3 regions of the Bradyrhizobium sp. AZCC 2230 genome follow, and region 1 is predicted to be linked to each of the others. Evidence: predicted binding sites of a transcription regulator. Region 1 holds the regulator's gene; each other region holds the start of a gene.

Region 1 (9,868 bases):
CATCGCCTACAGCTGCGGCATCGCACTCTACTTCGCCGCCGATCATGAGCCGGTGCTGTGGGTCGTTGCCACGACGGCGGCGGCGCTGGTGCTCGGCGCGGTGTTGTTGCGGCGAAGCCGGTGGTTTGCGCCGGCGATCATGATCGCGGCGGTCGCGGCCGGCTTTGCCGTGGCGACTTGGAAGACGGCGCGCATCGCGCACACTGTGCTCGCAAAGCCGCTTTATTCGGTGTCGCTGTCGGGCTTCGTCGAGACCCGCGACATCCGCGAACGCACCGACCGTTTCGTGTTGCGCGTCACCGCGATGGACGCACAGCGCAGCGACGTGAAGCTGGAGCGCGTTCGCCTCTCGGTTCACAAGGGGACGGCGCCCGATGTCGGCAGCTTCGTGCAGTTGAAGGCGCGGCTGATGCCGCCGCTCGCGCCATTGCGGCCGGGCAGCTACGATTTTTCCCGCGACATGTTCTTCCAGGGCATCGGCGCGTCCGGCTTCGCGATGGGTGCAATCACCGTGGCCGCGCCGCCCGAGACCGGCGGCATCAGGCTGCGCTATGCGGCGGTCATGCAGGGTCTGCGCGACGCGATCGACGCGCGCATCCGCGCCACGCTCGACGGCGACAACCGCGCGATCGCGACTGCGCTTTTGACCGGCCGCCGCGATGCGATCACCACGCCCGTCAACGACGCGATGTTCATCTCCGGCCTCGGCCACGTTCTGTCGATCTCCGGCTACCACATGGCCGTCGTCGCCGGCGTGGTCTTCTTCGCGGTTCGCGCGCTGCTGGCGCTGATCCCCGGGCTGGCGGTCGGCTTCGCCATCAAGAAATGGTCGGCCGCCGCGGCGCTGGTCGCGTCCGCGTTCTATCTGCTGCTCTCGGGCGCGGAGGTTGCGACCCAACGATCGTTCTTCATGACCGCCGTGGTGCTGATCGCTGTCATGGTCGATCGCCGCGCGATCACGTTCCGCACGCTGGCGGTGGCGGCGCTCATCGTGCTCGCGGTCGCGCCGGAGGCGCTGGTGCATCCGAGCTTCCAGATGTCATTCGCCGCGACGCTCGGGCTCGTCGCGCTGGTGCAGATCGGCATGCCGAACCTGTTTGCCTCGCCCGATCATTCGACGACCGCGCGCATCGCGCTGTGGGGCGGCCGCGAGATCGCGATGCTGTTCATGGCCTCGATGATCGCGGGGCTTGCGACCACGCCCTATGCCGCCTTCCATTTCCACCGCGTGACGCCCTACGGCGTGCTCGCCAATCTCGGCGCGATGCCGGTGGTGTCGGCGCTGGTGATGCCGGCCGGACTGCTGGGATTGCTCGCAGCGCCATTCGGGCTCGATGGTGTGTTCTGGTGGCTGATGGGAATCGGCATCGACTGGATGATCGCGGTCACACGCTGGGTGGCGGCACTGCCTGGCGCAGTCGGCCGTCTCCCGGCATTTGGTATGGCGCCACTCATCGCTGCGAGCGTCGGCCTGATCCTGATGGGCCTGCTGCGCACGCCGCTGCGCTGGTCGGGCGCGTTCGTGCTCGTGGCGGCGACCGTCTGGGGCCTGTCGGTGCGGCAACCCGACATCCTCATCGCCGGCGATGGGCAGAACGTCGCGGTGCGGGGCAGGGATGGGCAGCTGCATCTGATGCGGACCAACAAGGACAATTTCCTGCTCAAGGAGTGGTTAGCTGCGGACGCCGACCCGCGCGATGCCACCAGCGCCTCGCTCAGTGACGGCGTGTCGTGCGACGAGACCGGCTGCGTGACGCCACTCGCCGACGGCCGGATGATCGCGCAGGCACTGCGCATCGATGCGCTGGCCGACGATTGCAGCCGCGCGGCACTGGTCGTGACGGCAAGGCCCGCGCCGTCGGATTGTGGTGCGATGGTGGTCGATCGCCCGCGTCTCGCGCGCCAGGGCGCGCTGGCGCTGACGCAGCGCGGCGACGGTTTTGCGATTGACGCGGTGAAGGCGAGGGGCGCAAACCGCCCCTGGTCGCCGGCGGCGGCCGGCGAGGGAGATTTCGAACAGACCCTCATGCCGCGGTCGGCAGCTCCGCGCGTCCGGGACGCAACACCGTCGGAGGCCGATCTTCAGGCCGAGGATTGAGATCGACAGCTCAGCCGATCGGCAGGCGGGTGATGGTCGGCGGCCTGTCGGCGGTGATCTGTGGCGTGTGCTCGCGCTCGCCGAGCGGCTGGGTCACGGGCAGTTGCAGCACGGTTGCGCGCTGGCCTTCGACGAGCTGCGTTACCAGCACGTACTTGCCGTCGGGGAATTCGATCGCGTCGTGATGGCGATCGGGAATGTGCGGATCGACCTTGCCGAACTTGCCGACGCGCGAGTTGACGGTGCGGGTCCAGATCCAGCGATTGTCGTAGCGGACGTTGTCGGCGAAGGCGAGCTCCGTTCCCGGAAGCAGACAGACCGCGACCGACATGTCGGCTTCGGAGGCGAAGCCGCGCGTCGAGGTGCCGCGGAACGTTGTCGTGACGATCGTCTCGCCGACTTCTGCGGGACGCGTCGCGACGGCATGCAGGCTGTAGTCACACATCGGGTGCTCCTCAATCAGGATAGCGACCCACGCCTCTGTCTCGGAGGCGCAGGCCCCTATCAGAGTGGAAGCCCGCGATCTTATGCTTGTTTGTGGGCAAATCTGCGGCTCGCATCCGCAGAGCGCGATCACATTATCTTTTTCAAACGCACGAGGAACAAAGCCTGCTCCCGTGCATTTGGCGAGCGTGCTGCGTTAGCGGCCTGCGGGTGCCGACCAGCCGGAATATTGCCAGGCCGGTTGTGATGGCTGCGTGATGGCGTTGCGGGCATTGCGGAATTGTTCGCTCGTCGTCGCCTGCGGTGCCTTGCGGGCGTGGTGCTGCGACTGTGCGGCGAAGGCCTGCGACGCTGATATTGCGATCAGCGCCATCGTGACGGTGCTCAAAATGATCTTGCGCATGGTTATATCCTCGGTCTCTCAAGGGCCTGCGAAGCGATGCGTGCTTCGTCGCGGCGTGCCGAGGATGTAGCGCTGGAGAGGGGGCCGGATAATCTGTGCAAAACCAGAAAGACTATCCAGCCGGAGCGGACAATCGTCCGCTCCAATCGTTGATGGCGCGCGAGCGCTCAGTACTTGCGGTAGAGCCCGATCAGCTTGCCCTGAATCTTGACCCGGTTGGGCGGCAGGATGCGCACTTCATAGGCCGCATTGGCCGGCTCGAGCGCGATCGAAGCGCCGCGGCGGCGGAAACGCTTGAGTGTCGCTTCCTCGTCGTCGATCAGGGCGACCACGATGTCCCCGGTGTCGGCGCTCTCGTTGCGCTGGATCAGCGCCATGTCGCCGTCGAGAATGCCGGCTTCCACCATGGAGTCGCCGCGCACTTCGAGCGCGTAGTGCTCGCCCGAGCCGAGCATGTCGGGCGGGACGCTGATGGTGTGGCTGCGGGTCTGCAACGCCTCGATCGGCGTGCCGGCCGCGATCCGGCCCATGACGGGCACCGCGACGGGACGCTCGCCGTCGTCGGCGGGCGGGCTGGAGGTCGTGCGCACCTTGCCGAGATTGCCCTCGATGACGCTCGGCGTGAAGCCGCGGCGGCTGCCGGCGGCGGCCTGCAGCTCAGGCAGCTTGATCACCTCGATGGCGCGGGCGCGGTTGGGCAGGCGGCGGATGAAGCCGCGCTCCTCGAGCGCAGTGATCAGGCGATGGATGCCCGATTTCGAGCGCAGATCGAGCGCGTCCTTCATCTCGTCGAAGGAGGGCGGCACACCGCTTTCCTTCAGGCGCTCGCTGATGAACCGCAGGAGCTCGTATTGTTTGCGCGTTAACATCTCGACCAAAATCCCCCGGTTGATGTCGTTCGATTCCGAGACGCTGAATTCAGCAATAAGCCGCTACACGCTCGAAACAAATCATGAACGGACACTATATGTTCGATACATGTTCCGCAACTGCTTAATTTACCGTGAACGCGGCAAAGTTCGCGGAACGGTTGCGAACGATGCGCTCAAACGGGCAGTCGCAGCACCTCGCAAGCAGCGCCGGCTTCGGCCTTCGGCGCGAACGGTGCGCGCACGAGAAGTGCCTGTGCCGCAGCGAGATTCGTAAGCAGCGAGGAGTCCTGGTGATTGACGGGAAGCGCGATCAGCGTGCCGTCATCACGCACATCGAGGCGCGCGCGCAGATAGTCCTCGCGCTGGTCATTGGCGCCGACGTCGCGGCCGAGCACGGCGCGCTCGCGGCGGTGGTGAACCACGGAACGGCCCGACAGCGCGCGAATCAGCGGCACCATGAACAGGAAGCCGCAAACGTAGGATGACACGGGATTGCCGGGCAGGCCGATCACGCGCATCGCGCCGAGCTGCCCGTTCATCATCGGCTTGCCCGGCCGCATCGCGATCTTCCAGAACGCCATCGAGGTGCCTTCGTCCCGAAGCGCCTGCTGCACCAGATCGTGGTCGCCGACCGAGGCACCGCCGGTCGTGATCAGGATGTCGGCGCCGGATTCGCGCGCGCGGCGGATGCCGGCGGTGGTGGCGGCAAGCGTGTCGGCGGCAACCCCGAGGTCGATGGTGTCAGCGCCCTCGCTGCGGGCGAGCGCATGCAGGGCGTAGCCGTTGGAATAGACGATCTGGCCATGGCCGGGCGTGCTGCCCGGCATCACCAGCTCGTCGCCGGTGGCGAGAATCGCGACCTTTGGACGGCGGCGGACGCCAAGCTGCGGGTGGTTCATGCCGGCGGCGAGCGCGAGGTCGCGTTCGGTCAGCCGGGCGCCCTTGCGCAGGAGCACGTCACCCTCAGAGAAGTCGATGCCGGCCGGGCGGATGTGCCGCCCGGCGACGGCGGCCTCCCTGATCGTGATGCGCTTGCCATCGGCGACGGTGTCCTCCTGGATCACGACCGCATCGGCGCCGTCGGGAACGACGCCACCAGTAAAGATCCGGACGGCTTCGCCGGCGCCGACGGTTCCTGCAAACGGCCGGCCTGCAGCGACCTCGCCAATGACGTTGAGCTGCGCGTCGACCTTGGCCGCATCGGCCGCGCGGACGGCATAGCCATCCATCGCCGACATCGCCTGCGGAGGCTGCGTCCGCCGCGCGGCGACGTCGCGCGCGAGCACGCGATGGAAGGCCGCGTCGAGTGCGATCGTCTCTTCAGGCAGTGGCTCCGCGCCGGCAAGCACCGCGGCGAGCGCGTCAGAAACCGGCATCAAGGCCACGAGTGAAAACTCCAGCTACGCCCGTTCGGGCAAATCAGCGGCGAGAGTTTTAGCCGAGTGCAGGCGCAGAGGCAAAACGGCGGTCGCACAGGATGATTTATCCTGCGTCATCCGCGCGGCGATCGAGTGTGAGCGTCAAGCCAGCCGCGGCATGATCCGGAAGGCGAGATGGAGCGGCACGAGATCGCCATGGCAAGTACTGGGATGACGAGAACTGCGCCCAGTTAGGTCGCCGGTTACTTTGCCGGACTGACATCAGGCGCTTGGGGGCCCTGATCCCTGTCGGGCATCGGATCGGCCTGGGCCTTCAGGTCGGCGGCCTTGCTCATCAGCTTGGCTGAAAGCTCGGAATTTGAGGTGGTGGTGGCGAATTTGACCAGCAGGGAGGCCTGCTTGGTAAGGTAGGTTTTGCCCAACACGATGATACGTCCGTTCGTAGAATACCCAACGGACTCTAGAGTCCGGAAGCGGGCATTCCGTTCCCGGAACTCTGTACAAAAATGCACAAAGTGCGTTGGTTCGTCAGTTCCGAATGAAATAGGTCCGGAATTCGCCGATTCGGCGGGGTGAGGAGGCGGTCAGATCCCCAGCACCTTCAGTGCATTGCCGACGTCGCGGGGCGAAGTGACATGCACCGCCGTCAGCCCGCGGGCGCGGGCGCCCTGGATATTCTCGGCGAGGTCATCGAAGAACACGATCCGGTTGGCCGGCACGCCCATCGCGGCGACGACGTGGTCGAAGGCTTCCGCATCCGGTTTGCGCAGGCCGATGCTGGAGGAGAGATACAGCTCGCGGAAATGGCCGAGCAGATCGGCATACTCTTTCGAGAAATGGTCGACATGGGGGCGGTTGGTGTTGGAGAAGGCATAGAGCGGCATCTGCTTCGCCGCGCGCGGCAGCAATTCCGCGATGTCGGGCATCTCGCCTGCGAAGATCGCGTTCCATCCCTCCAGGAACTGCGCATCCGAAATGCCGATGCCGAGCGATGAGCGCAGCGACTGGAAATAGTCCTCGTCGCTGATCTTGCCGACCTCATGCAGCCGGTAAGCCTCGCTGTTACGCTCATAGCGCGTCACGATGGCTTCGGGCTTGAGGCCTGCATGTCCCGCCCAGCAGGCGATCGCCTTGGAGAAATCGATGTCGAGCACGACGCGCCCGAGATCGAACAGAAGCGCGTCCGCGCTGCCGGGAGAGAGCGATGTCATTCTATCCTTCAGTATCGGTAGGGTTCATGGTCGAACAGCGGGAATGCGCTGAACACACTCGGCGCATTGGTTGCGGTGGCCTGGTGCAGGCAGGATTTGTTGACCTCGGCAAACGAGGTGGCGCCGAGGAGGCCGAGGCAGCGCAGCACCTCGTCCTCGAGCAGTTCCAGCATCCGCGTCACGCCGGCCTCGCCGTTAGCCGCCAGGGCCCAGCATTGCAGCCGGCCGATGCCGACGAGGTCGGCGCCCGCAGCGATCGCCTTGACGATGTCGGTGCCGCGGCAGATGCCGCCATCCACCATGATCTTGGCGCGGCCCTTCACCGCGTCGACGATCTCGGGCAGCACATGCATGGCGCCGCGGCCGTGATCGAGCTGGCGGCCGCCGTGATTGGAGACGTAGATCCACTCGACGCCGTGATCGACCGCGATCTGTGCGTCCTCGGCGGTGGCGATGCCCTTGAGGATCAGCGGTATCCTGAACTTGTCCTTGACCATCTTCACGGTCCGCCACTCCAGCCCCTTCTGGTAGTCGCCGCCAGTGGCGCGCAGGCGGCTTTCGCGAACGTAGCGCTTGGCGATGTCACGCTCACGACGGCTGTAATGGGCGGTGTCGACGGTCAGGCAGAAGGCGGCATAGTTGGCCTTCTCGGCGCGGCTGACGATTTCGGCGACGAACGCGTCATCGCCGCGGACATAGAGCTGGTACATGCGCAGCGCATCGGGGGCGGCCTCGGCAGTCTTCTCCAGACCGGGCTCGGAGACCGAGCTCAACATATGCGACGCGCCGAAGGTACCGGCCGCGCGCGCAACGCTGGCGGCGCCGTGCGGGTCGAAGATTTCCAGCGCACCGACGGGGGCGAGCACCACGGGCAGGCGCATCTTGCGGCCAAACTGCTCAACCGAGCCGGAGACCTTGCGCACGTCGCGCAGCACACGCGGGCGGAAAGCGATCTCGTCCAGGGCCATGCGGTTGCGGCGCATCGTGGTCTCGGTCTCGGCGGCGCCGACGATGTAGTCCCAGGCGTTCTGGTTGAGGTTGGAACGTGCCTTCCGGATGAATTCGTGCAGGTTCTGGAACGGCTCGTTGCTGGCGCCGAGTTCGACGTTCCGTTCCGGCCGGAGTGCTTCGTTCATTGTTATCCTCCCGAGAATTTGAAGCCTTATGTCATCGGGTATCTCGTCCGGCCCTCCAAAACCATCCTAAAATAGCATAGCTGCGAAGCGTGGCTCGGCCGATCGATTCCCGCCTGGCGGGTGATGGTTTCGGAACGTTGCCAAAAGTTTAGGCCAGGGCGAAGGGATTTTTGCGGTATACCCGCGGGCGTGGCGGCCCGGCCTTGAAGAAACCTGAATGGTATTGTGAGAACCGGGCTGGATCGCCATTTGCGAGGCGTCCCGTCCCAAGCGAAAAGGCCACCATTCCATGCGGAAAACCCTGCTGTTCCCCCTCGGCGCGCTCACCGGAGTGTGCCTGACCCTCCTCGTATCCGGTCCGCAGGGCGGACTGTGGGCGGCACGGGCGGCAGCGGGCGCGGATGATGCCTATTCCCAGCTCAATCTGTTCGGGGAAGTCTTCGAGCGGGTGAAGGGGAGCTATGTCGAGAAGCCCGACAATTCCAAGCTGATCGAAGGCGCGATCACGGGCATGGTGACCTCGCTCGATCCGCATTCCCGCTACATGAACGACAAGGCCTGGACCGAGATGCAGGAGACCACCTCCGGCGAATTCGGCGGGCTCGGCATCGAGGTCACGATGGAGGAGGGCCTGGTCAAGGTCGTCTCGCCCATCGACGACACGCCGGCGGCCAAGGCCGGCCTCATGTCCGGCGACCTCGTCAGCAAGATCGATGGCGAGAACGTGCAGGGCATGACGCTCGAGCAGGCCGTCAACAAGATGAAGGGGCCGGTCGACACCAAGACCAAGCTCACCATCATGCGCAAGGGCGCCGATGCGCCGATGGATGTCGCGATCACGCGCGAGATCATCCATGTCCGTCCCGTCCGCTTCCATGTCGAGAACGGCGACATCGGCTATATCCGCGTCACCTCGTTCAACGAACAGACCACCGACGGCCTGAAGAAGGCGATCGCCTCGATCTCCAAGGACATCCCGCAGGAAAAGCTGGTCGGCTACGTGATGGACCTGCGCAACAATCCGGGTGGATTGCTCGACCAGGCCGTGTCGGTGTCGAGCGCGTTCCTGCAGCGCGGCGAGGTCGTCTCGACGCGCGGCCGCAATCCGGAAGAAACCCAGCGCTTCACTGCGCATGGCGGCGACCTCACCAAGGGCAAGCCGCTCGTCGTCCTGATCAACGGCGGCTCGGCCTCGGCGTCCGAAATCGTCGGCGGTGCGCTGCACGATCACAAGCGTGCGACGATCATCGGCACCCGTTCGTTCGGCAAGGGCTCGGTGCAGACCATCATTCCGCTCGGCGCCGGCAACGGCGCGCTGGCGCTGACCACCGCGCGCTACTACACGCCGTCGGGCCGTTCGATCCAGGCCCAGGGCATCGCGCCCGATATCGAGATCCTCCAGGACGTGCCGGCCGAGCTGAAGGGCCGCGTCGACACCATCGCGGAGTCCCAGATGCGCGGCCATTTGCAGGCCGCCGACGGCACCGAGCAGACCGGATCGCAGTCCTATGTCCCGCCGGAAGAGAAGGACGACAAGGCGCTGCACGCGGCCTACGACTTCCTGCACGGTGTCACCGTGAACGCGGCAGCCGCGAAGCCGGCGCCGAAGACGACGGTGCCGAACTAACCACTATCGGTTCTTGCGACCTCCAGACATCGCCCGGGAGTGGACGGCCACTCCCGGGCGAATTTGTGCGGCGACGATTCTCGTTGTCGAGAGGATTGCGTTGTCGCATCGGGTTCGCCCGCTACCTTGAGGTGGCATCGCGACAAAAGCCGTCCGCGATGGCCGAGCTGCGCGATTCCGCTTCGTCGCGAAAAACGGGACTTTCCATTCCAGTGCGCGCCTAGCTAGTGGATAAAATCTGGCGCGTTACGGCGTCACCTCTGTTGGGACCGTCGTTTCAGTTCTGCGAAGAGGCGCTCCTCCCAAGGCGTCAGGCTCCCACCAATTTGCTCGAAAAGGTCGTCGTAGGTTCGCCAACCATGGGTGGTCTGGCGACCGTCCACGGCTGCGGCGGCCCTGGCGAGCGAAGCTGCAAACGTTCCCGCGGCCGACGACACCATGCGGTCGCGCACGTCGAGCATGCGCGTGGCAAATTCCGTCGGCGAATAAACGCGCTCCGCGGCGGCGGCCAATTTCATGTCTCTCCAAAAGGGGATGAAGTCGTCCCCCAGATTGCCGCGCATCTGGACGATGGCCGAAAGCGAGAGATCAAAACTCTCGTCGCGCCAGCCATGCGTCTCGATGAAATGCGGCTCGGTGACGCTTCGGAAATATCCTTCGTGGCTGTCATCGACATACATGAGATATTCCGCCAGATG
Region 2 (9,868 bases), 1.1 Mb from region 1:
GCGGTCGATCGCAATCACGCGATCAGCAAGGCCCGCCTGTTGAATGGCGCCGGCGGTGGCCGAGTCTGTCGTGACAATGAGCCGCGTCATGCCGGCGACCTCAAGGCTTCGTCAGAACAGCGCCGTAGCGCCACAGTCGGTCGCTGGTCAGATGCGTGCCGCCCCACCAGCGGTCGATCGGATTGTAGCGGCTAAAATCTTCCTGATGGGCCAGAACGGCCTTGCCGAACTCGGTCAGCGACAACCGGCTGCGCAGAAAAGCGACGTGCCGGTCCCGATGATTCTCCAGGTCGATTGTCCGCAGTTCATCGTCCAGCCCCGCCACCGCGGGTTTCGGACCATGTGCTAACCCTTGAAGCAACCTTCCCGACTCAACTTCGCCGAATATCCGCGTGCCTCGGAGTGAGCGCAGGTGAAACAGCGCATTTGTGAGCGTGAACCCTCGCGCAATGAGTTCCAGAAACCGCAACTCAGTTACACCAAGTCCTGTCAAAGGCGACGGAAGCTCTTCCAACAGATCGAGCAGAGCCGGCCTCAACATCGGCAACGCGCTAAGGTCCTTGTGGACCAGATCAGCGCAAGCCTCGGGTGTCGGCGCGCAATAGGCCTGCCAAGCCATCTTGGCGGTCGCAAGCTCATTGGCCGTGACGTCCACGACAGGAATATATGACGCGGAATTTCCGAGCCTTTCGATTCTCACGTCGAAAAAATCACTCGCCAGCAAACGCAATCGAAGCTTTTCCAGCAGCTGGGGGCATGAAGCGAGATAGTCGAGCAGCCAAATCAACTGCAATTGATCTTCGGGGTTCGGGTCAAACCAAAGTTCAATCTCGTCATAGCGCTCGCAAAACTCGGCAAAAGGCAGGTTCCTGCGATCCTTGAAGGCGGGAGGCCATACCACGCCCCAATGCGACCAGTGATCGCCCGTCCTGAGCGTTCCTGAGCGCGCCCCGAAATAAGCTGCGAAATATTCGGGTGAAGGCAGCGGATCCCACGTGAAACGAAAAAGAAAAAAACGACGATCTCAGCCAACTTCGATTTGGCAAGATCAGCGCCGGACGAACTGGTCAAGATCAGACGCTTCATCACACCACCCGATCAACGCAGCACAAAACGAAACGGGCGCTGACGACGTCGGCAACTCAACGTCCTCAGCGCCCGCTCCTCGCGAAAGTTCTTCGCGTTAGGACTTACTCGTCCGCCGGCTCCTCGCCGTCGGCGTCGCGCTCGGGGGCGCCGGCGAGAATCTGCTCGGCGATCAGGCCGGAGTTCTGGCGGATCGAGGTTTCGATCTTGGCGGTGATGTCGGGATTGGCCTTCAGGAACGCTTTCGAGTTCTCGCGGCCCTGGCCGAGGCGCTGGCTGTCATAGGAGAACCAGGCGCCGGATTTTTCGACGATGCCGGCCTTGACGCCGAGATCGAGGATCTCGCCCATCTTGGAGACGCCCTCGCCGTACATGATGTCGAACTCGACCTGCTTGAAGGGAGGTGCCAGCTTGTTCTTCACCACCTTGACGCGGGTGGTGTTGCCGACCACTTCGTCGCGCTCCTTGATCGCGCCGATGCGGCGGATGTCGAGGCGGACGGAGGCATAGAATTTCAGCGCGTTGCCGCCGGTGGTGGTTTCCGGCGAGCCGTACATCACACCGATCTTCATGCGGATCTGGTTGATGAAGATCACCATGGTGTTGGACTTGTTGATCGAGGCCGTGAGCTTGCGCAGCGCCTGGCTCATCAATCGCGCTTGAAGACCCGGCAGCGCATCGCCCATCTCGCCCTCGAGCTCGGCCTTCGGCACCAGCGCCGCAACCGAATCGACCACCAGAACGTCCACCGCACCGGAGCGCACCAGCGTGTCGCAGATTTCCAGCGCCTGCTCGCCGGTGTCGGGCTGGGAGATCAGCAGCTCGTCGATATTGACCCCGAGCTTGCGCGCATAGACCGGATCGAGCGCGTGCTCGGCGTCGATGAAGGCGCAGATGCCGCCCTTCTTCTGCGCTTCCGCGACCGTGTGCAGCGCCAGCGTGGTTTTTCCCGAGGATTCCGGCCCGTAGATCTCGACGACACGCCCCTTCGGCAGGCCGCCGATGCCGAGCGCGATATCCAGCCCGAGCGACCCGGACGACACCGCCTCGACATCCATCGAGCGGTCGTTCTTGCCGAGCTTCATCACCGAGCCCTTGCCGAACTGGCGCTCGATCTGGGAGAGCGCGGCAGCCAGAGCTTTACTCTTGTCCATGGAGGATCCTTCGACGATACGCAGGGCAGTGGTGGACATTGGGTCGTGCTCCTTATGGCGAGGATTCGGGTGCGGGACAAACGATTGGCGGCGGGTCGTCGATAAAAACAACGTACACTATTTGTTCTAAGTTCGCAATATGTTCTTTTGTGGAATTTGGCACTGGCCTAAATGAGCCACTCTGAAAATCAAATCGAGCCACTAGAGCAGTTTGCTCCGGCAACGGATTTGGAGCTGGACGCGGGAATACGCCGCGCCGAAGGAATGGCCCGCTGCTCAACGGGTACGGTGGTTCAAGACGTTCGCAATGAACGTCTCTCAAATCTATGATGGGGACGAGAACCCCGTTGAAATGAAGATCGAGCAAGACAAGGCCGCCGACTGAGGCGGCCTTTCACAAATTGAAGAACAGTATGGATGCCAGGACTGCTGAAAAGACGCACAGTCCAATGATGGCGAGTTTGAAAATCAGATGGGCCACACCGCCACCCTCGGCTTGCTTAGGCGGGCGGCCTCAATCCGGGCGACGAAAGCCACTCACTTATGTGCGAAGCGGTCTCCGCAAGCTGGGCCCTGCGAAGAAGCCTGGCGCGCTCTACCCCGGGCGGGGTGCCTCTGGCTTCTTTCCGCAGACGTTCGGCCTCTTCCGAAAGGCGCTGGTCGAGGGGATCGATTTGGTTGAAACGGCGTCGGTGCTCTTGCATGACGCTGCTCCCTGTTTGAGTGGGGCGGGAGCGCAACCGGGCGTTCTCAGTCACCGATAAAAGCCGAGGGCCGGGCGGTGATGGGGGACATTGTGCGCCTCATAAGTTCCGAATACGAGTCAATTCGGCACCTTCCCTACAGGCATGTTCCACCAGTGGATACGTTAGTTCGCGGCATGTTCTCTGTGACCGCATTCCTTGATCTTCCTCAAGGTTCATCCAATCCAAAACAGGCCACTGGGAAATTCGACTTAGGCCACTGAGGGTTAAACAGGCCAGCGCCAAATTCCAGGTGCTGGCCTGTTTCCGACCGCAGTGGCCTGGTTTCAAAACCACGGTGGCCTGTTTTGAAATGTTCGCTTTGGAACTGTGGGTCGGTCGTCTGCATATTCATTTCGCAAGAACTCAAACTCTGCGGTTAGGACCCGTTGGACGAGGTTGTGTCATGTCGAAACGTCGTCGTTTTAAACAGTCCCTTTCCCTGGAAGAACGCCTTGCCCAAGAAGCCGAACGATTAAGAGAGCAAGCCAAACAGCTTTCGCCCGGCCCTGAGCGCGAAGCCCTCCTCCGCAAAGCCAGACAGGCAGAAACCGGCTCTCACATGAGCGAGTGGCTGAGGTCGCCCGGGCTGCAGGCGCCAGAGTAGTACCCATAAATTCCCCAACTGAGGCGATGGCCTGCTTTGAACGCTGCCGTCATAAGTTCGCAATCTTCCGCGAACCTTTCTGCTGGGTACGGTTAGTTTTGGGGAGTCTGGGTGATGACGGAAAGCACGCAGCAAGCGGACAGGCGCACTCGGTTGTTGGAAGCCGCCACGGCAGCAATGATTGAGTTCGAGCGTAGGGAAAGCGACTTCCGCAAAAAGGATCAGGCCGAGCGCGCCGCTGAGCTTCGCCTTCCTCTGGATAGGATGAACGTGCACTGAGCAGCAGTCACAGGACTGTCATGGCACGTTCCTAGCATTGTCATGCGACGGGGGTCCGGCGCGCAGCTCCCCGTCCTGATCTTCGGCCTAGACCACCAGACTGGACGGGGAGCTTGCCCCTGAGAACCATCCGCACGCGCGCGGGTTATCCCCGCATTGCTGATTCCGCTCGATGTCGCCCACCTTTCCGGAATGATCTCGCCCACCGTTCCGATTTGATGTCGCCCACCATTCCGAGATGATCTCGCCCACCATTCCGGGATGATGTCGCCCGGGGTGACGAGGCCTCTTCTGGCTCCGATACGGTCCCGCCTTTCGGCTTTGCGAAGGGGGACCTGGATGCCGACGGAGAGGCTTGCGATGCGCCACGTGCGCGAAGTGATCAGATTGAAGTCGGCTGGGATGCCGACCCGCGAGATTGCGCGGCGGTTGGGGACGGCGCCTTCGACGGTGCGGTTGACGATCCGCCGGTTCGAGGCGGCGGGGCTGACCTGGCCGTTGCCAGACGACGTCACCGACACGGTGCTGGAGGCCCGGCTGTTCGCCAGCGCCGGAGCCGGTCCGGGCACCCGGCGGGGCCATCGGCGGCAGGCCGAGCCGGACTGGGCGGCGGTGCATCGCGAGCTCAAGCGCAAGCACGTGACGCTGTCGATTGTGTGGGAGGAGTACATCGCGGGCGAACCCGGCGGGTATCGCTATTCGCGGTTCTGCGAGCTCTACCGGGCCTGGGAAGGCCGGCTGTCGGTGACGATGCGCCAGTCGCATGCGGCCGGCGACAAGCTGTTCGTCGACTATGCCGGCGACGGCGTGCCGGTGGTGATCGACCGGTTCACCGGCGAACGGCGCACCGCGCAGATCTTCGTCGCAGTGCTCGGCGCATCGAGCTTCACCTACGCGCAGGCGACCTGGACGCAGGGCCTCGCCGACTGGATCAGCGGGCACGTCGGCGCCTTCGAGGCGATCGGCGGCGTGCCGGCACTGCTGGTGCCGGACAACACCAAGGTCGCGGTGATCAAGGCCTGCCTCTACGATCCGCAGATCAACCGCAGCTACGCCGATATGGCGGCGCATTACGGCACCGCCATTCTGCCGGCGAGGCCGCGACGGCCACGGGACAAGGCCAAGGTCGAGCAGGCGGTCCTCATGGTCGAGCGCTGGCTGCTCGGACGGCTGCGCCACCGGATCTTCCACAGCCTCGCCGAGGTCAACGCGGCGATCGCCGAGTTAATGACCCGGCTCAACGAGGAGCGGCCGATCCGGCGGCTCGGCGTCACTCGCCGCAAGCTGCTGGAGGAGATCGACCGGCCGGCACTCCAGGCCTTGCCGGAGAGCCCTTACGTGTTCGCTGAGTGGCGGATCTGCCGGGTCAGCATCGATTATCACGTCGAGATCGAGGCGCATTATTACAGCGTTCCGCATCGCTTCGTCCGCGCCGAGGTCGAGGTGCGCTTCACGGCCCGCACCGTCGAGATATTCCACAAGGGTGAGCGGATCGCCGCGCATCAGCGCATGAGCGGCAACCACAAGCACACGACCGTGCCGGAGCACATGGCATCCAGTCATCGGCGCTACGCCGGCTGGACCATCGAGCGCATCCGCAAGGACGCAGCCTCGATCGGGCCGGCGACCGCGGCGCTGTGCGACCTGATCCTCGACGAGCGCGCGCATCCGGAACAGGGCTTCCGCGCCTGTCTCGGCATCATCCGGCTCGCCCGATCCTACGGGCACGAGCGGCTCGATGCCGCCGCCATGCGGGCGATCGATATCGGCGCGCGCACCTACGGCTCGGTCAAATCGATCCTCGCCAACAATCTCGATCGGCGTCCTTCACCCAAGCGCTCCGCGGACGACGCGCCGATCCTTCATCCCAACATCCGCGGGCCGCGCTACTACAATTAGGAGATCTCATCTTGCTTACCCATCCGACCCTCGATCAGCTCCACGCGCTCGGCCTTCACGGCATGGCCAAGGCCTTCGCCGACATCGAAGCCGGCGGCGACGCCGCAAGCCTCGGCCACGCCGAATGGCTCGCGCTCCTGCTCGAACGCGAAGCGTCATTGCGACGCGACAAGCGGCTGTCGAAGCGGCTGCAATACGCCAAGCTGCGCCAGGAGGCCTGCGTCGAAGACATCGACTACCGCACTCCACGCGGCCTCGACCGCAGCCTGCTGACGATGCTGGTCGAAGGCCGCTGGATCGATGACCACGCCAACCTGCTGATCTGCGGGCCCTCCGGCGTCGGCAAAAGCTGGCTCGCCTCAGCGCTCGGCAACAAGGCCTGCCGCGACAATCGCTCCGTGCTCTATCAGCGCGTCCCGCGACTGTTCAGCGATCTGGCCTTGGCGCGCGGTGACGGCCGCCACCCCCGCCTGCTGCGCGCGCTCGGCCGCGTCGATCTCCTCATCCTCGACGACTGGGGCCTCGAGCCGCTCGACGCCGCGGCCCGCCACGACCTCCTGGAGATCCTCGAGGACCGCTACGGCCACCGCTCCACCATCGTCACCAGCCAGCTTCCCGTCGATCAATGGCACGCGCTGATCGGCGACCCCACCTACGCCGACGCCGTTCTCGACCGCCTGGTCCATAACGCCCACCGGATCGATCTCAATGGCGAGAGCCTGCGGCGAACCCGTAAGCCCGGCCGAAAGGCCTGAGCCCGTGGCCCTGTGGACATGCCGCTGCGCTTGGACAACGCGAAGGGCGTTGCCCACATGCCCACAGCAGGAGCAGCAAAAAACAAGTCCTTCGAGCCGCGATTCAAGATTGACCACGCGGCTTCGCCGATGCCAGAAACCAGACAGCCAGAACGCCTCGCGCCCCGGGCGACATCAAATCGGAATGGTGGGCGAGATCATCTCGGAATCCTGGGCGAGATCAAATCGGTACACCCGGGCGAGATCATCGGAATCCGCACCGCATGAATCGCATCTGGTATTTTGCCACCTTTATCGTCGTCACCGGGATCGTCTTCGGTGCCCTGGTAGGCTTTGACAAGCTCTTAGGAGGAGCCGGATAAGGCCGCCTCAGTGTGAAACGGCCTCGTCCCCTACCCGTATCTGGTGGGCTGGGGGATTTCAGTGCCCAGTTCAACGCAGCGCCGCCAAGCATTGATTTGAGCCTGGTCGCGTTGTGCCGTTGAACCTTCTCGTCATCCATTCGGACTAATCAGTATCCGGGATTTTGCTAATCCCTCTCGGGGCTGGAACGCCGCCGCCCGCGATCATTTAAGCGGGCGGCGTTTTTACTTCTGGGAAACGAAAAAGCCCCAGCCCAAGCGGTTCGCAAATACTCGATCGCCCTTGCGATTCCCTGTTCGGAGCTTTCGCGGCTCTTCTGACGCTGCATTGGTGCGTTGCTCGGCCGAAGAAATAGGCCGCCTCAATTGGCCGAGGCCGGTCCATTCGCATTCCCCAGAATCAGCAACGCCAGAGGCGCCAGGGGACCGACCGCGGCGGCGATCCAAAGCCATTTGCCGGACGGCCTGTTACGCTCGCGCGCCATTGCGCCTGCGAGCGGGATCGATCCAATCGAGACGATGACGAACAGCCAAAAGCCCATGACCATCTCCGCTGCACCATCTCCGGTGCGACGCGGCACGATAGCATGAAGGCAACCGGCGCCCCCGCCCTCCGCAAAATGTGAGGCCACGCTCCTCCTTCGAAGATGACGCGCATCAAAGACGCGCCGTCATCATTCTGCAATCCTGTAGCACCGAACTTTTCTGCGGCTGCCGACTTGAAACGGCGCCGGCACAATGGGGATTGGATCATGACGGAAAACACGCAAGCCGATGCAGTCAGGCGCAATTCTCTGCTCGAGACGGCGCTCGAGGAGATGCTGAAGTTCGAGCGCCAGGAATCCGAGTTCCGCAAGAAGGACCGCGCGGAGCGTGCTGCCGATCTCCGCCTGCCGCTGGACGAGATCCAGGTGCACTAGGAAATGTGCACTAGGAAACGCCAGCCAAAACAGGCTGTTGCCTACTGTGCATGGGGTTGTTTTCAAGAGCTTTTGGCGGCACGTGCCGCCAAGGGTGCTGTTACATAAGGGTGCTGTTACATCAAGGCTGCCGTTACATCAGCACCAGCAGCACGATGCCGATGACCGCCACCACGAAGCCAGCCGCCGTCGCGGCGGCGAATGACCGCTCTACCTTGTCCATGATGCCACCCCGCTAGCAGCGCGCCACGTTTCCCCCATGGCTTCGCCGTGCCCGCAAAGTGTCGCCAACGGATGTGTCTGAAGTTGTGCGGGGGGATGTCTGAATTGGGACGTGAGAGCGGATCTAAATGCGACCGCAAGCTTCGCACAAGCTTGCGTAAGGCACCTGTCAGCCGAATGCTCTAGCGTCGCATTGCCCGGTGGACCAACACCGGGCCTCCATACCCAGTCGACCCCGCTCTGCCCCGAGCGGGGTTTTCTGTTTTCGCCGACCTGACGCGTCGCCGACTCTCGGAATTAGACTCGTGGAATCCGACTTGAGATTCGGTTTGCGATCCGATCCGTCCCGGTCTGTCAGGCTGTCGTAAGCTGAACGGGCTACGGTCGTCTGGCTATGGTGTTGCAGCCCAGCACCTCAGCCTCCAATAACCTTCTACCCCCGCCCGGCTCTCCCCTGGCGGGGTTTTTTCTTGCGCGCGCATGGATCCATCGCGTGCTTCCCCGCATATCTGTCCGTGGTTCTCCGACCATGAACGGAGTTCCTGGCGGGAGGGCTGAGGTGCCGCGAAAACGCACCCGTCGGTTCCATCTTTCGGAATCCGATTTCGCTTGTTTCGAGCCACGCGCGTTTGCTGAATTCCGATGAACTATCCACGGCTTAACAGCAATTTTTGCTTGTCGATGGAATATTGCGAGACCCAACATGTTACCCGACACGGCAAGGTGAATCGTGGAGGTGACCATGGATCACAGGGGCGTTGAGTTCACGGTTGTAAAGACGGCGATCCCGGGGGTCTGGCAGTGGCAGTTCCGGATCGGCGACGAGACCAAGACAGGCAAGACCGAAACGAAGATCGACCTGCTGGCGATCCGTCGCGTGCAACTGCGCATCGACCGGGAACTGAAGGCCATCGGCCGCAAGACGGCCTGAAGAAGACGGCCTGAACCGGCAGGTCGAGCGGCCGGACCAGGGCTAGTCGGCGCTGGGCAGCCGTCGCATGGTGAATTCGATGTCGCCGCCGGGCAGTTCGCGCCAGTTCTCGACTTCGCTCATATAGCCGGCCTTGGGATAGCGCGCGAAAAAGGCCTGCGCCCTTGCCCGTGCCGCGGCGCGAGGCAGAGTAAAACTCTCGCGCAGATAGCCGTCGCCGGCCTTGCCGCCCGCCCCAGTGGCCGGCTTGCGCCGGCGCGCCATCCGCTCGGCGAGGTCCCGCGGGCGATCCGCCATATCCTGCCTCCTCAACGCAACACTGCGAAGGAATGTAGGATCAAGGCTTGCCTAAGGGGAGTCCCGAACGGAGACATCACCCGCCTCCGGGGCCGCCCACGGTCAATTGGCGGCCGTACCGGCCTTGGTGGTCTTCTTGGGCGCGCCGGTGGCGGCCGCGGCCTTCGGCGCGGGCTGCTTCGGCGTGTCGGCGCGCATGCCGCCCCAGGGATCGCTGGACGCCTTGGCGTCCGGAATCTTCCTCAACGTCTCCTTGTAGGCCTTGTCGCGCGCGGCATCGGCGGCCTTCTCGTCCTCGGTCTTGGAGGGGCCATCCGCCATCAGATTGATATGGGGCGACTCCTGCGCGAAGGCCGGTCCAGCCACCAGCGCCAGCACCGCCGCCATACGGAAAAGCTTCATCATTCACTCCTTGATCATCGATAGAGGGGCGCCGCACCCTGACCTTCTTCACGGCTCCGAGCGCCGCATCAATCCGCTAGAGCCGGTCCGATCTGCACGATTTCGGCCCGTGGAGCCAGTCGTCCCAGATCGGGCCGCACCTGGTGCAGCCGTTCAGCGCCAGACCAAGCACGGCCAGGCAAATGACAAGGACACATCGACGCAACATCGT
Region 3 (9,868 bases), 4.1 Mb from region 1:
AGGAGCAGCTCGCCAATGTGGAGGTCGAGGGCATCTCCGGCGGCGGCCTCGTCGCCGTGCGCATGACCGCGAAGATGGACGTCAAGGGCATCAAGATCGATCCCTCGCTGATGAAGGCCGAAGAGCGCGAGGTGCTGGAAGATCTGCTCGTCACCGCGCTCGGTGATGCCCGCCGCAAGGCGGAGACCGCGATGCAGGAGAAGATGCAGTCGCTGACCGGCGGTCTCGGCCTGCCGCCGGGGCTGTTCGGCCAGTAATATGGGCGCGGTTGCAGGTCCCGAAATCGAGCGGCTGGTTCAGCTTCTCGCGCGCCTCCCGGGCTTGGGCCCGCGCTCCGCGCGGCGTGTGGCACTGCATCTGATCAAGAAGCGCGAAGCGCTGATGATGCCGCTGACATCGGCGCTGCAGGTTGCGCTCGACAAGGTCCAGGTCTGCAAGACCTGCGGCAACATCGACACGCAAAATCCCTGCACCGTCTGTATCGATCCGAAGCGTGATCCCGCCATCATCGTCGTCGTCGCCGACGTCGCCGATCTCTGGGCGCTGGAGCGGGCCAATGCGACCCAGGGGCGCTACCACGTGCTGGGCGCGACTCTGTCGCCGCTCGACGGCGTCGGCCCGCAGGACCTCACCATCGACGCGCTGGTCGCGCGTGCCCACGCGGCCGAGGTGCACGAGATCATTCTTGCGCTGAATGCGACAGTCGACGGACAAACCACCGCGCATTACATCACCGACCTGCTTCAGGACGCCAACGTAAAAGTAACCCGGCTGGCCCACGGTGTGCCTGTTGGTGGCGAGCTTGATTATCTCGATGAGGGCACGCTATCGGCCGCCATGCGGCAGCGGACCCTGTTCTAGCCATCCAGACTTGACGGAACGGACGACATGACGAAACTTTTCGCCACACGATCGGCTTTGGTCGCGACGATGCTTTTGCTGGTGACACCGGCCATCGCCGCACAGCAGGACGACGAGGCGGCGCCGCCCTCAAAGCCCGGCAAGCCGATCAGCACTGGCGAAGTGCTCTCGGGCGAATTGAACGCCATGAAGATTCGCGACGCCAAGAACGCCGGCAAGCGGATTGCGATGTACCAGATCACCTCCGAGCCGCGCCGTCTGCCGGCGCCGAACGGGCTGTGCGATCTCGAGACGGGACCTGAGACCTTCCAGCTCATCACCTCCAGCGATGCGCAGGCCACGCAGCTGAAATCGTTCGTCGGCAAAGAGATCTCGGTCAAGGTCGACGAAATCGCCTGCGCCAGCGATCCCGGCCAGATGAGCGAGGCCGTGGTGACGAAGTGGAGCTTGGTCAGGAAGTAGGGGGCGCGTCAGCGTTTCCGCGGTCACAGCTGCCGTAGGGTGGGCAAAGGCGCAACGCGCCGTGCCCACGATTTTCCAGCCGTGATTGGTGGTGGGCACGCTTCGCTTTGCCCACCCTACGGCATCGCGCCGAGGACTATATCCTCACCGGCCCCAGTGACTCAAAATGCCCGCGCCTCTGCAGCCACGTCAGCAGCACCAGGCTCGGGATCGCCACCAGCACGCAGATCACGAAGAACAGCGGCCAGCCGGTCGTATTGGCCACGAAGCCGGCCCCTGACGAGAGATAGGTCCGCCCCACCGCTGCAAGCGCGGTGAGCAGTGCGTATTGAGTCGCCGTGTGCAGCGGGTTCTGGCACAGCGCCGAGAGATAGGCGACGAAGATCACGGTGCCGACGGCGCTGGTAAAATTCTCGGCGCAGATCGCGAGCGCCAGCGCCCATTGATTGGTGCCGACCAATGCGAGCCAGGAGAAGGTGAGATTCGCCAGCGCCTGCACCACGCCGCCGATCCAGAGCGAATTTGCCAGCGAATAACGGCGCGCGACAAAACCGCCGGCAAAGCCGCCGATCAGGGTCGCAGCGAGGCCTACGCCCTTCACGATCGCCGCATAGTCGTTGCGGGTGAAGCCGAGGTCGATCACGAACGGCGCCGTCATCGTTCCCGAGAACGCGTCGGTGAACTTGAACAGCACGACGAAGGCGAGCGCCGCGATCGCGTCCTTGCGCGACAGGAATTCCGAGAAGGCGCCAATCGCCGCGTGCAGCACGCGCGTGAATGCGGTCTCTTCGTGCGTCGCAGCTTCCGCCCGCACCGATTGCTCGGGCTCGGTCGCGGCCAGCGCCGTGATCGTCCCGATCAGCACCATCGCCGCCATCACCACATAGCCCCACATCCAGGCCGAGGTACGCGTGATGCCGGTGCTCTCGAAGCCGGAGACGATGAACAGAGCACCCGCGGTCGAGACCAGCATGCCGATGCGGTAGGCCGCGACATAGGCCGCCATGCCGGCGGCCTGCTCGCTCTCCGGCAGGCTCTCGACGCGAAAGGCGTCGACCACGATGTCCTGCGTCGACGACGTCGTCGCCACCAGCAGCGCACCGAGCGCGACATAGAATGGCGACCTTCCGGGATCGGTCATCGCCAGCAGCAGGATGGCGACGATCAGCAGCAATTGCGAGAACAGCAGCCAGCCGCGCCGCCGCCCGAAGGCGCGCGTGAACAGCGGCACATGCAGCGCGTCGACCAGCGGTGCCCACAGGAATTTCAGCGTGTAGGGCGTGCCGACCAGCGCAAACAGCCCGATAGTCTTGAGATCGACCCCGGCCTCGCGCATCCACACCAGCAGCGTCGAGCCCGACAGCGCCAGCGGCAGCCCCGAGGAGAAACCGAGGAACAGCACGATCAGCACGCGCGGCTGCAGGTAGACAGCCAGGCTGTCGCGCCAGGAGGTCGCGGGGGTGGATGTCGCGGCAGGGGAGGTCGCGTCGGGTGCGGTCATGGGGAGGTGTTAGCAGATTCTGGGGGTGGCGAGGGAGGTGTCGTCGCCGCCGGCCACAAAGGAGGTGTCGTCGCCCGGCTTGACCGGGCGACCCAGTATTCCAGAGGCTGTAGTTATGGAGGACCCGCGATCTCCGAATAGAGATCGTTCCAGTTCGGATTATCCTTCTCGATCAGCGCAATCTTCCAATCGCGCTTCCACTTCTTCAGCCGCTTCTCCCGCTTGATCGCATTCTCGGGATCATCGAATTGTTCGAAGTAGACGAGCTTCACGACACCGTATTCCTTCGTGAAGCTTTCGATGAGCTTCAATTTGTGGTCCGCGACCCGGCGGATAAGATCATTCGTCACACCGATATAGAGTGTACCGCCGATCTTGCTGGCGAGAATGTAGACGTAGTAGTGGCGTTCACCCATCTGCCGCCTCTGGGATACTGGGCCGCCCGGTCAAGCCGGGCGACGACAGTGAAATTGGGGCGGCAGCGTACCGGATCTGGGAAAGGAATCACTCCCCCGCCTGGAGCTTCCTTGGAAACAGCTCCGGCGCGCCCGTTGCCACCAGCCGCGGGCGCTCTGCCGGCGCTTCGGTCTTGCTGAAATCGAGCTCCTCGATCCGGCCTGCGCGCTTTTCGATCTTGTCGGCGGAAATCAGGATCTGGCGGACGTCCTCGTTGGCGTCGGCAAAGTGCTTCTGCAATTTCAGTACGCGGTCGCGCAGGCGGCCGAGATCGTCGCCGAGCTTGATCACTTCGGTCTGGATCTGGTCGGCGGCATCGCGCATGCGCACGTCCTTCATGATCTGCTGCATCACCTGGATCGCGAGCATCAGCAGCGACGGCGACACCAGCACGACCTTGGCGCGATAGGCCTTCTGGATCACGTCGTCGAAACCGTCATGGATCTCGGCGTAGACCGATTCCGACGGCACGAACATCAGCGCCATCTCCTGGGTCTCGCCGGTGACGAGGTATTTTTCCGCGATGTCGCTGACATGCTTCATCACGTCGCCGCGCAGCCGCTGCGTGGCGAGGCGCTTCTCCTCATCGGTCCGGGCATCGTGCAGCGCGGTCATCGCTTCCAGCGGAAACTTCGCGTCGATGCAGAGCGGGCGCTGGTCGGGCAGGAACACGACGCAGTCGGGCCGTTTTCCCGTCGAGAGCGTGAACTGGAATTCGTAAGCGCCCTTCGGCAGACCGTCCTGGACGATCGCCTCCATCCGCGCCTGGCCAAAGGCGCCGCGCGACTGCTTGTTGGCGAGCACGTCGCGCAAGGTCGTCACCTGCGTGGTGAGGTCGGTGAGATTCTTGTGCGCGTTGTCGATGATGCCGAGCCGCTCGTGCAGCGCGCGCAGGCTCTCCATGGTGTTGCGGGTCGAGTGTTCCATGGACTGGCCGACCCGATGGGTCACCGAATCCAGCCGCTCGTTGACCGCCCGCGCCATCTCGGCCTGACGGCCGGCGAGGGCCTGGGTCATGGCGTCGGCGCGGCCGGCGGCCTCGCTCTGGGCGTGCAGGACCTGGCTCAGCCGCTCCTCCAGCTCGTCGGCGCGGATGGCGTGCGCCATCGCGAGTTCCGCGCCGCGCCGCCCTGAGCGCGCAATCACGACCGCAATGGCGATCAGCAGGATGAGGACCAGGACGCCGAAGCCGATCAGCGCGTCGATGGTGCGCACCGGCCAGTCACCCAGCATGAAAATGATCTCGTTCATGCCAGCCCTTCTACCCGATTCGCCTGTTCGCACGAACGAATAGCGAACATTTATGGTTAATCGATCCCTAATTTTTATGGTTAACGAAAAGCGAAGTTTTATGGTTAGCGGACCGTTAACGTGTTCCCGGCCGCATTGACCGCTTGTCGCGCGCAGCTTAAATCGCCCGCCATGGCCCTCAGAGAAATCATCATCCTGCCCGACAAGCAGCTGCGTCTGGTCTCCAAACCGATCGAGAAGGTCACGCCGGAGATCCGCAAGCTTGCCGACGACATGTTCGAGACTATGTACGACGCGCCCGGCATCGGGCTTGCGGCGATTCAGATCGCGCAGCCGCTGCGGCTGATCACCATGGACCTGGCCAAGCCCGACCAGGACGGCGAGACCAAGCCGGAGCCGCGCGTCTTCATCAATCCCGAGATCATCGCGTCTTCCGAGGACCTGTCGGTCTACGAGGAAGGCTGCCTGTCGATCCCCGAATATTACGAGGAGGTCGAAAGACCTGCGAAGGTGCGCGTGCGCTTCACCGATCTGGACGGCAAGGTGCACGAGGAGGACGCCGAAGGCCTCTACGCCACCTGCATCCAGCATGAGATCGACCATCTCAACGGCGTGCTGTTCGTCGACTATCTCTCAAAGCTCAAGCGCGACCGCGTGATCAAGAAGTTCGAGAAAGCCGCGAAGCGCGCAGAGTAAGGTTCTCCGTCGATGCCCCTCCGCCTGATCTTCATGGGTACGCCCGATTTCTCCGTGCCGACGCTGCTCGAGCTCGTCGCGCACGGCCACGAGATCGTGGCCGTCTACACCCGCGCGCCGAAGCCCGGCGGGCGGCGCGGGCTGCAACTGCAGCCAACGCCGGTCGAGGAAGCCGCGCGAAAACTCGGCGTGCCCGTGCTGACGCCGAAGACGCTGAAAACCGAGGCGGCGCTCGACGAGTTCAGCGCCTTTGAGGCCGATGCGGCCGTCGTCGTTGCCTATGGCATGATCCTGCCGCAGTCGATCCTCGATGCGCCAAAGCTCGGCTGCTACAACCTTCATGCCTCGCTGCTGCCGCGCTGGCGCGGCGCCGCACCGATCAACCGCGCGATCATGGCCGGCGATGCCGAGAGCGGCGTCATGGTGATGAAGATGGATGTCGGCCTCGACACCGGCGACGTCGCCATGGCCGAGCGGCTCGCGATCACCGACAACATGACCGCTGTCGACCTGCACGATCGCCTGTCCCGGCTTGGTGCCGATCTGATGGTGCGCGCCGTGGCCGCGCTCGACCGCGGTGGCCTCCAGCTCAAGAAGCAGAGCGAGGAGGGCGTCACCTACGCCGCCAAGATCGACAAGGCCGAGGCACGGATCGACTGGAGTAAGCCCGCGCACGCGGTGCTGCGCCACATCCACGGCCTGTCGCCGTTTCCCGGCGCTTGGGCCGAGCTTGAGAATGCGCGCGTAAAAGTTCTGCGCTGTGAGCTCGCCAAAGGCTCCGGTGCGCCGGGCGAGGTGCTCGATGGCCAGCTCACCATTGCCTGCGGCGAAGGCGCGATCCGCATCCTCGAGCTGCAGCGCGAGGGCAAGGCCCGGATGCAGGCCACCGACTTCCTGCGCGGCGTGAAGGTCGAGCCGCCGATGCGGCTCTCCTGATGCCCCGCTACAAGCTCACCATCGAATATGACGGCGCGCCGTTCTTCGGCTGGCAGATTCAGGACACGCTGCCCTCGGTGCAGGGCGCGCTGGAAGCGGCGGTGAAGGCGATGACCGGCGCGGATGTGCGGGTGCATGGCGCGGGCCGCACCGATGCCGGCGTGCACGCGCGCGGCCAGGTCGCGCATGTCGACATCGAGAAGCCATTTCCGCCGGGCCGTTTTCGCGATGGTTTGAATGCGCATTTGCGCCCGCATCCGATCGCGGTCCTCGAGGCCGACATTGTGCCCGATACCTTCGAGGCGCGCTTCTCGGCCGTGAGGCGCCACTACCGCTACCGCGTCGTCAACACCCGCGCCAATCTCGCGCTCGACATCGGCCATGCCTGGCGCGTGCCGCGCCGGCTCGATGCCGATGCGATGCATGTTGCTGCACAGCGCCTGCTCGGCAAGCATGATTTCACGACCTTTCGCGACACCGAGTGCCAGGCCAAGTCGCCGGAGAAGACGCTCGATCAGCTCGACGTGCTGCGCGACGGCCGCGAAATCACGATTCTCACCTCGGCGCGCTCGTTCCTGCACAGCCAGGTGCGCTCGATGGTGGGATCGCTGGTCTGGGTCGGCGAAGGCCGCTGGACCGCAGACGATCTCTCCGCAGCGCTGGAAGCTCGCAACCGTGCCGCCTGCGGCATCGTAGCGCCGCCGGATGGGCTGTATTTGGTGAAGGTGGATTATTAGGCGGGAGACGAACGCTCCCACTCCATCATCGGTGTCATGCCCCGGCTTGACCGGGGCATCCAGTACGCCGCGGCCCTTCCGTATCACGCACGGTCTCGGAGTACTGGATCGCCCGGTCAAGCCGGGCGACGACAGCGAGTGTTGGGCGAGGGAGAAGACCCTACCCAAAATACCGCGTCAAAATCCCGCGATAGACCTTCGTCAGTTTCTCCAAATCCCCCACCGGCACGCGCTCGTTGACCTGGTGCATGGTCTGGCCGACCAGACCGAACTCGATCACCGGGCAGTAGCTCGAGATGAAGCGCGCATCCGACGTGCCACCGCTCGTCGACAGCTCCGGCTTGCGGCCCGTGACCTCTTCGATCGCGGACACCGCGAGATCGGTGAACGGGCCGGGCTTGGTCACGAACACGTTGGAGTTCGACGGCTCCCAGACGATGCGGGCCTTGATCCGGTTGCCGCAGGCCTTTGTCAGGCGCGTTTCGACCAGCTCGCGCAGGCTCGCCTGCGTATGGTTGTCGTTGTAGCGGATGTTGAACTTTGCGCGGGCCTCGCCCGGGATGACGTTGTTGGCCTTGTTGCCGACATCGACCGAGGTGAATTCGAGGTTGGAGGCCTGGAACTGCGCGCTGCCGTGATCGAGCGGCTCGTCGGAGATCGCCACGATCAGTCGCGAAATATCCGGCACCGGATTTGAGGCGCGATGCGGATAGGCGACATGGCCCTGCACGCCGTCGACATAGAGCGTGCCCGATTGCGAGCCGCGGCGGCCGACCTTGATGGTGTCGCCGAGCGTCTCGACATTGGAGGGCTCGCCGAGCACGCAATGGTCGAATTTCTCGCCGCGTTCGGCGGCCCACTGCAACAGCTTGATCGTGCCGTTGATGGAGACGTCTTCCTCGTCGCCGGTGATCAGGAACGAGATCGAGCCTGAGCCCGATTCTTGCCCGTCCGCGCGCGGCTTGCCGTCGTTGGCAGCGAGATGCTCCAGCACCGCGGCGACCGAGCAGGCGATGCCGCCTTTCATGTCGACCGCGCCGCGGCCGTGCAGGAAGCCGTCCTTCACCTCGCCCGAGAAAGCACCGACGCTCCAGGCGCTCTCGTCGCCGGGCGGCACCACGTCGGTGTGGCCGGCGAAGGTGATGTGGGGGCCCTCGTTGCCGATCCGCGCATAGAGATTATCGACATCTGCGGTGCCGGCTTCGCTGAAGGTCACGCGGTGGCAGGTGAAGCCGGCCGCATTGAGAGCTTTTTCAAGCACGCCGAGCGCACCGGCGTCGGCCGGGGTTACCGAGGGGCAGCGGATGAGGTCGCGGGCAATGGAGAGAGCATCGGTCATGCGCTCCGCTTAACATGCATGCCGCCGGGTGGGCTAGCGCTGGGCGGGACAAATTCGATCTCGCTCTGCTGGTCCCAGCTTTTCGCAGGGGGCGACGCGGAGCTGTCCGCGATGTCGGCCAGCGGATCAGGACCGAACCGGTTGCTGCCCGACGTGCCGCGCAGGAAGAACATCTCGACGATACCCCACAGCCACAGCGCGTGGATGGCCCAGTCGAACGGAAGAAACCAGTTGGCGTCGGGAAGCCAGTCCCAGAAATGAAACAGCAGTCTGGGGACGAAGAAAAAGGGAACGATCCACCAGCCGCTTCTGTCGCGATCGTGCAGCCGCTTGATCGCCGTCGCGAGGTAGATCCAGAAGAACAGCAGGGCGCCGAGGGCGTTCAGAATCAGGATCGCGCGATCGCCGGATGCCTGCAAACGGTAGGTCCTGGGATCAGCGGCCTTGAACAGATCGTCGAGGCCGAAGTCGAAATCGAGCTTCAAGGAGAATTTCAGCGATCCCGTGGCGCTGATGAGGTGGATGACCTGACTGATCAGCCCAAGCAACGCCACCAGCACGGCAACGATCAGCAGCGCCTGCCACAGCAGAGCGCGGTTGATGCGGCCGTCGAAGCGAAACAGATACCAGGTCCAGTCCATGGCAAAGGCTCCGGGCGGAAGGAGCCGCCGGGGATTGGTCGCGATGGAGGGAGGGCGGGTTCGATTATGGGTGCGAATGGCGAGTAGCGAATAGCGAGTAGGGCACAGACCCTATTCGCCACCTGCCATTCGCTATTCGCCTTACATCAATCCCGCAGCAGCTCGTTGATGCTGGTCTTGGAGCGCGTGCGCTCGTCGACGCGCTTGACGATCACCGCGCAGGCGGTGCTCGGGCCGATCTGGCCGTTCTTCATGGGCTTGCCGGGCAGCGCGCCGGGCACCACCACCGAATATTCAGGCACTTCGCCGATGAAGATCTCGCCGGTCTCGCGGTCGACGATCTTGGTCGAGGCGCCCAGGAACACGCCCATCGCCAGCACCGCGCCCTTGCGCACGATGACGCCCTCGGCGACCTCACTGCGGGCGCCGATGAAGCAATCGTCCTCGATGATGACGGGCTCGGCCTGGAGCGGCTCGAGCACGCCGCCGATGCCGGCGCCGCCGGAGATGTGCACGCGCTTGCCGATCTGCGCGCAGGAGCCGACGGTGGCCCAGGTGTCGACCATGGTGCTCTCATCGACATAAGCGCCGAGATTGACGAAGGACGGCATCAGCACGACGTTCTTGGCGATGAAGGCCGAGCGGCGCACCACGGCGCCGGGCACCGCGCGAAAACCGGCATCGCGAAAACGGTTCGGGCCCCAGCCCTCGAACTTCGAGGGCACCTTGTCCCACCAGTTCGCCTGGCCCGGGCCGCCGGGAATGACGTCCATGTCGTTGAGGCGGAAGGAGAGCAGCACGGCCTTCTTCAGCCACTGATTGACCTTCCACTTGCCGTCGGCCCCGCGCTCGGCAACGCGCGCCTCGCCCTTGTCCAGAATCTCCAGCGACTGGTTCACGGCCTCGCGTACTTCGCCCTTGGTCGAGGTCGAGATGCCGTCGCGCGCGTCGAAGGCGCTGTTGATGGTGGATTCCAGGGCGGACAGGG

What was found. Region 1 encodes LexA, which represses DNA repair genes until DNA is damaged. Its sites were predicted from a motif close to TGTTCNNNNTGTGTTCNG; they were not measured.
Region 2: the regulator LexA is predicted to act here: its motif matches at 2,370-2,387, upstream of recA (recombinase RecA).
Region 3: the regulator LexA is predicted to act here: its motif matches at 4,563-4,580, upstream of V1280_RS27160 (DNA recombination protein RmuC).

The regions. Positions count from the first base shown of each region.
Region 1 is NZ_JAZHRS010000001.1:1,579,802-1,589,669, reverse strand. Features, by position in the region: gene V1280_RS07675 (ComEC/Rec2 family competence protein) at 1-2,098, shown strand, start outside; gene V1280_RS07670 (hypothetical protein) at 2,109-2,543, opposite strand; gene V1280_RS07665 (hypothetical protein) at 2,739-2,945, opposite strand; gene lexA (transcriptional repressor LexA) at 3,113-3,814, opposite strand; gene V1280_RS07655 (molybdopterin molybdotransferase MoeA) at 3,991-5,202, opposite strand; gene V1280_RS07650 (hypothetical protein) at 5,439-5,621, opposite strand; gene V1280_RS07645 (HAD family hydrolase) at 5,781-6,407, opposite strand; gene V1280_RS07640 (alpha-hydroxy acid oxidase) at 6,416-7,543, opposite strand; gene V1280_RS07635 (S41 family peptidase) at 7,833-9,170, shown strand; gene V1280_RS07630 (hypothetical protein) at 9,425-9,868, opposite strand, start outside.
Region 2 is NZ_JAZHRS010000001.1:2,692,046-2,701,913, forward strand. Features, by position in the region: gene V1280_RS13180 (hypothetical protein) at 1-90, opposite strand, end outside; gene V1280_RS13185 (hypothetical protein) at 101-901, opposite strand; gene recA (recombinase RecA) at 1,191-2,279, opposite strand; gene V1280_RS13195 (hypothetical protein) at 3,390-3,590, shown strand; gene V1280_RS13200 (hypothetical protein) at 3,705-3,869, shown strand; gene istA (IS21 family transposase) at 4,230-5,768, shown strand; gene istB (IS21-like element helper ATPase IstB) at 5,780-6,523, shown strand; gene V1280_RS13215 (hypothetical protein) at 7,248-7,427, opposite strand; gene V1280_RS13220 (hypothetical protein) at 7,638-7,805, shown strand; gene V1280_RS13225 (hypothetical protein) at 8,770-8,958, shown strand; gene V1280_RS13230 (hypothetical protein) at 9,001-9,255, opposite strand; gene V1280_RS13235 (hypothetical protein) at 9,358-9,657, opposite strand.
Region 3 is NZ_JAZHRS010000001.1:5,665,626-5,675,493, reverse strand. Features, by position in the region: gene V1280_RS27185 (YbaB/EbfC family nucleoid-associated protein) at 1-257, shown strand, start outside; gene recR (recombination mediator RecR) at 259-861, shown strand; gene V1280_RS27175 (hypothetical protein) at 889-1,323, shown strand; gene V1280_RS27170 (AmpG family muropeptide MFS transporter) at 1,460-2,824, opposite strand; gene V1280_RS27165 (GIY-YIG nuclease family protein) at 2,938-3,240, opposite strand; gene V1280_RS27160 (DNA recombination protein RmuC) at 3,329-4,531, opposite strand; gene def (peptide deformylase) at 4,703-5,227, shown strand; gene fmt (methionyl-tRNA formyltransferase) at 5,240-6,163, shown strand; gene truA (tRNA pseudouridine(38-40) synthase TruA) at 6,163-6,900, shown strand; gene dapE (succinyl-diaminopimelate desuccinylase) at 7,061-8,239, opposite strand; gene V1280_RS27135 (DUF805 domain-containing protein) at 8,236-8,880, opposite strand; gene dapD (2,3,4,5-tetrahydropyridine-2,6-dicarboxylate N-succinyltransferase) at 9,027-9,868, opposite strand, start outside.